Magnetococcus sp. PR-3: one gene and its partner. The protein of the gene in region 2 interacts with the protein of the main gene of each other region in a pairwise test. Links are inferred from orthologs where the notes say so. Each region holds a gene or a part of one and is shown on either strand. Other genes may lie near its edges.

Evidence for each region. The genes of interacting proteins can lie anywhere in the genome.
Region 1: the proteins of ybgC (region 2) and V5T57_RS16730 interact in binary tests that used the Escherichia coli proteins (3 or more experiments, as listed by UniProt). The link is inferred for Magnetococcus sp. PR-3 from one-to-one orthologs.

The regions. Positions count from the first base shown.
Region 1 is NZ_JBAHUQ010000034.1:8,778-11,633, forward strand. Bases 30-2,856 are described here. They hold V5T57_RS16730 (acyl carrier protein), read right to left. Parts: upstream 1,648-2,856; coding sequence 1,411-1,647; downstream 30-1,410. Other genes in these bases: fabF (beta-ketoacyl-ACP synthase II), read right to left, coding at 30-1,203; fabG (3-oxoacyl-ACP reductase FabG), read right to left, coding at 1,868-2,608; fabD (ACP S-malonyltransferase), read right to left, coding at 2,634-2,856. Outside these bases: more of fabF, read right to left, coding at 1-29. UniProt on the Escherichia coli protein: Carrier of the growing fatty acid chain in fatty acid biosynthesis.
Region 2 is NZ_JBAHUQ010000013.1:124,099-127,119, forward strand. The notes cover bases 23-3,014. They hold ybgC (tol-pal system-associated acyl-CoA thioesterase), read right to left. Parts: upstream 1,721-3,014; coding sequence 1,325-1,720; downstream 23-1,324. Other genes in these bases: tolA (cell envelope integrity protein TolA), read right to left, coding at 23-174; tolR (protein TolR), read right to left, coding at 197-625; tolQ (protein TolQ), read right to left, coding at 627-1,316; ruvB (Holliday junction branch migration DNA helicase RuvB), read right to left, coding at 1,717-2,748; V5T57_RS09425 (hypothetical protein), read right to left, coding at 2,976-3,014. In the rest of the region: more of tolA, read right to left, coding at 1-22; more of V5T57_RS09425, read right to left, coding at 3,015-3,021.

The DNA of each region.
Region 1 (2,856 bases), on a different replicon or contig from region 2:
AAATCCAAATGAGTTGGAGAGTGCAGCCTCTACCTGTTCCTGGCGTGCTGTGTGGGGTACATAGTCCAGATCACATTCAGGATCAGGATCATCCAAGTTAATGGTCGGGGGAATAACCCCTTCATGCAGTGCTTTGGCGGTAAAGATGGCTTCAATACCACCCGCAGCCCCCAGAAGGTGCCCGGTCATGGATTTGGTCGAAGAGACCATGACTTTTTTGGCTTCGCTTTCACCAAAGATTTTCTTCACAGCTTTGGTCTCAATGATATCCCCTTGAGGGGTTGAGGTACCGTGGGCATTGATATACCCGATCTGCTGAGGATCAATTTGGGCATCTTTTAGAGCAGCTGTCATGCAGCGGGCCGCGCCATCACCACTGGGGTGTGGAGCCGTAATATGGTGGGCATCTCCTGACATGCCGTAACCAATGAGCTCTGCATAAATACGGGCTCCACGCGCCTTGGCGTGCTCATAACTTTCCACAACCACCACACCCGCACCATCGGATTGGACAAAACCATCCCGGCCGGTATCCCAGGGACGTGAGGCACGGGTGGGATCATCATTACGGGTAGAGAGCGCACGGGCTGCAGCAAAGCCGCCAATACCCAGCTCACAAATGGCTGCTTCAGCACCACCGGCCACCATGACATCCGCTTCACCACGTTGGATAATACGCATGGCATCGCCAATGGCGTGGGTACCTGTGGCACAAGCTGTCACAACCGAATGGTTTGGACCGCGAAGGCCATATTTAATGGCAAGCTGGCCGGAGACCAAGTTGATCAAAGACATCGGGATAAAGAAGGGAGAGATACGACGAGGGCCCTTCTCTTTCAGCGCAATGGCTTGATTTTGAATGGCGATCAAACCACCAATACCAGAACCAATAATGGCGCCGTAGCGGTAGCTCTCTTCCTCTTCAGGCTCTTCCAGGCCACTGTCTTCCCAGGCTATCTGTGAAGCCGCCATCCCATAATGGATGAAGCGGTCCATCTTTTTGACCTCTTTTTTGTGAATCCACTGTTCCACGTCGAAGTTTTTAATTTCACCGCCAATTTTACAGGCGTAGGCTTCGGTATCGAAGGAGGTCAAAGGTGCAATACCAGACTCACCTGCGATCAGCTTGGTCCAGGTTTCGTCATTGCCCACACCCAGAGGGGTAACCAGACCAACACCGGTGATGACAACTCTGTGATTCACGGAGCGAACCCTTTCGACAGCTTCCTAAAAGCCAATTCTCAACCTTTGAGCAGACTTTTTAGGGAAGGTTAATGCAATAAATCAATACGCTACAAGATGGAACGGCACACGGCGTCCTGCACAATAAGAACAGGACGCCGTGGCTATGGTCACCGTATGGGTTGAGTATGTGATCCTAGGAAATCCACACCTCTCCCAAAACGGATCTTATTCCATGTTCTCGCCAATGTACTTAATGGCGTCATTCACCGAGGCGATTTTCTCGGCGGTTTCGTCGGGGATCTCGCAGCCGAACTCTTCTTCGAAAGCCATTACCAGCTCTACGTTATCCAGGGAGTCAGCACCCAGGTCTTCGACAAACTTGGCGTCGTCGGTCACTTTGTCCAGGTCAACACCCATTTGCTCTGCAACGATCTTTTTGACACGTTCCGCGATATCACTCATCGGTTCGCTTCCTCTGTTGTTCTTAAAGAAAGGTGATGGATAGATACGGTAGCTTTTTAAAAAGTATACCGCTTATCCCCTCCAGATTGTTTTATATAGCACAGCCGCCCCCCCACTAGCACGGGGAAATAGCTTTTTACTGCCCTTTTTCGAAGCAAATGCTCGAATAGCCGGAATCTCCGCCTACCAAAGCTTTATAAAAAGGGCAATGACCACTTAATCACATATACATGCCACCATTGACATGTATGGTTTCCCCTGTGATATAGCGGGCTTCATCTGAGGCCAAAAAGCCAATGGCTGAGGCAATGTCATCAACACTACCCATGGCGCCCATGGGGATCTGCCCCAAGATGGCTTCTTGAGCCTTTTCATTCAGCTTTTCCGTCATTGCCGTCTGGATGAACCCGGGCGCGACACAGTTGACGGTAATGCCTCGGCTAGCCACCTCTTTAGCCAAGGATTTGCTAAAACCAACCAGTCCTGCTTTGGCCGCCGTATAGTTGGTTTGTCCAGCATTACCACTAAAACCAACCACCGAGGTCACATTGACAATGCGACCATAGCGGGTCTTCATCATGGTACGAATAACACGCTTGGATAGCTTAAAAACACTACTTAGGTTAAGTGCGATGACCTGATCCCACTCATCATCCTTCATACGCATGAACAGGTTGTCACGGGTAATGCCGGCATTGTTGACCAGAATATCGACACCACCGAAGCTCTCCTGGGCAAAGGCCACCAGTTTATCTAGATCTTCATCCACGCCAATATTGGCCGCAATCCCCTCGGCCACGCCACCATCAGCACGGATGGCCTCTAGTGTCTCTTCAATTTTCTCAGTTCGGGTACCGGTGACGACCACACGACACCCGCGTTTGGCTAACAGCTTGGCCGCTTCCTGACCGATCCCTGCGGTAGAGCCGGTAACGATTGCAACGCGATCACTCATCTTCATGTTCCTTTAAAGCGATGACAGAAAGTTAACCCAAATCAGCCAGGGAAGTGAGGTCGTCGGGTCCATTGATGGTAACCCCTTTAACGCCTTTATCAATTCTGCGCAGCATGCCGGTTAGAACCTTGCCTGTTCCAATCTCCACAAAGGTATCGACCCCTTGGGCGATCATGGCGCGAATGGAGTCTTCCCAGCGAACCGAGCCACATACTTGCTCAACCAACTGTTTGCGTACCATCTCTGCATCGGTG
Region 2 (3,021 bases):
CTCAGGAGCTGTGGGCGGTTGTGGTTGCTGAACCGGTAGATCCACCAGATTGACCATCATAGGTTGAGGCTCAGCCCCAACCTTGGGGTTGAGAATCGGCAATAGCAGGACAACCAGCACCACACCAACGTGCAGGCCAACTGACCAACCAAAGAATTGCCGCTCCACATACATGATCGTCAAAGACCCCTTATACTCAGCTATTGCTGGGTTTTGTTATCAAGCCAACTTGTTCTATGCCAGCTGATTTTAATGAGCCCATGACCCCCATGACGCTGCCATACTGGGCGGCGCTGTCTCCCCGTACAAAGATACGGATCTCTGGGGTGGATTGACGGATATAGCGCACTTTGTCTACCAGTTGAGGTAGGGTCATGCGTTCTCCTTCAATGGAAGGGGTGCCGTCGGCGGTTACGCTAATGGTCAATGGTTCGGCCTGGGCTGTCATGGCGTCGGCCTGAGCATTGGGTAGATCTACCTCAATGCCATGGGTCAATAAGGGGGCGGTTACCATAAAAATAATAAGTAAAACCAGCATGATATCAACAAGTGGCGTCACGTTGATTTCACTCATGGCTTGGTAGCGTTGTACGCCATTACCGCTCATGCCTGTGCTCATACCCATATCATTGCCCCCGGCGGCGGGCAGCGGCCCGGCGCTCCAAAATGTTAAGGAACTCCGCACCAAAATTGTCCATTTTGGCGTGTAGACGGCGTAGTTCAGAGGAGTATTTGTTGTAGGCGATCACCGAAGGAATGGCTGCAACCAGGCCCATGGCTGTGGCAATGAGTGCTTCAGCAATACCGGGTGCCACCATGGTTAAGGTACTGGCTTTGGCACCGGTTAGGCCCAAGAAGGCGTTCATAATGCCCCATACGGTCCCAAACAGGCCAATAAAGGGGCTTGTAGAGCCCACGGTTGCCAGGAAGGTTAACCCCTTTTCCAGGGTTTCAATCTCACGGTTTAGGGCCACGGTCATGGCACGGCGTACATTGGTGACCAAATCCCCCTCGTTGTCGGCCGTGGGTTCATTGCTTTCCCAGCGCTTCCACTCGCGGAACCCCGCGGAGAACATCACCACCATGGGGCTATCAGGCCACTCTTTGGTGGCACTCTGAAAGAGGCTGGCAACACTGCCGCCACTCCAAAAGCGCTCTTCAAAAGCCTCGGCATCCTGGCTGATACGACGGTAACGACGCCACTTATCAAAAATGATGGCCCATGAGACCACCGATGCAACCAGCAGGGAGAACATCACCAGCTGTACCACCGGTCCGGCCTGGGCAATGAGATCAAATATGCTGTGGTTATTCATGACAGCCTCTATTGTGGCAATCGTTGCAAAAGATCAACGGGCAGGCGTACCGGGCGCAAATTTTCATCCAGGCAAGCCACGCGGGCGGTTGCTTGAATGAGCAGGGTATCCTGTCGTTTGATCTCCTGGGTAAAAGCAAGACTGGCGGGTCTGCGTCGGAGATCCGACACAGAAACCGTCAAAAGATCGTCAAGGAGTGCCGGTTTCTGAAAGGCGATCTCCATGTGTGTGACTGCAAAGCGTAACCCGGTTGCGTGTGCCAAACTTTCTTGTTCCACGCCCAGGTTTCGTAACCAGTCTGTCCGGCAGCGTTCCATGAAGTTCAGGTAGCGACTGTGGTAAACCACACCGCCGGCATCGGTATCTTCGTAATAGACCCGAATCGCTTGTTCAAACAAACTCATAGCAGCATTCCTTGCTGCAGGTTACGGGGTGACGGACGACCCATGGCCTCGTAACTGGATGGTGTCGCCTTACGTCCTCTTGGTGTCCGGTCCAGCAGCCCTTGTAGGATCAGGTAGGGCTCAATGACATCTTCAATGGTTGAGCGCTCTTCACCAATGGCGGCGGCTAGGGTATCCAAACCAACAGGTCCCCCCCCAAACTTGTCCAACAGGGCACTAAGCAAGCGGTGGTCCATGTTGTCCAGACCGCTGCGATCCACCTCCAAAGCCAAAAGGGCCCGGTCAGCAAGGTCCTTATCAATATGGCCAGGACCGGCGACCTGAGCAAAATCTCTGACCCGGCGTAGCAGGCGGTTGGCAATACGTGGGGTACCCCGTGAACGACGGGCAATTTCAAATGCCCCTTCGGGGGAGATCTCAATCTCCATAATGGCTGCCGAGCGGGTCACAATCTGTTGAAGTTCATCGGGCTCATAGAACTGCATACGGGCCAAAATACCAAACCGATCCCGTAAGGGGCTGGTGAGCATACCGGCACGGGTGGTGGCCCCAACCAGGGTAAAACGGGGAAGGTCAATCTTGACGGATCGGGCTGAAGGCCCTTCACCAATCATGATATCCAGCTGAAAATCCTCCATGGCAGGGTAGAGAATCTCTTCAACGGCTGGGCTTAGACGGTGGATCTCATCGACAAACAGTACATCACCAGGGTTTAGGTTGGTCAGCAGTGCGGCTAGATCCCCGGCTTTATCAATGACCGGGCCGGATGTTGAACGTAGGCCGACACCCATCTCTGACGCGATAATCTGCGCCATGGTGGTTTTGCCCAGCCCTGGCGGGCCATGCAGTAGGATATGGTCAATGGCTTCAGCACGTTGTTTGGCGGCATGCAGAAAGACGGTGAGGTTGGCCTTTAAGGCTTTTTGCCCCACAAAGTCATTGAGGTATTTAGGGCGTAGGCCGTTCTCTTGGAACGGTTCACCGTGCTCGGGATCCCCCGAGATGATGCGGGATGGCATCTCTTCCATGAAACACGCCCTCCGTGGCGTGGTGGAGCAGGGCAGGGTATGCCCCGAAATTTCTTTCAATCCTATACTCTACTGGGGATCCCCAAGCAGGGGAAGGGATGTTGAAATATGACCGTACAGTTTGAGGGATCAGCGATGAGATATTGGCCGGGGTGGTGGGGCATAACCCATAAAAGAGCCTGCCCTAATACGGGCAGGCGTCTTGTCTTAGCGCATGCTTTGGGGCTTTACGAACAGAACTTCTTTTTCATCGGGTAGATGTATTGATGCACG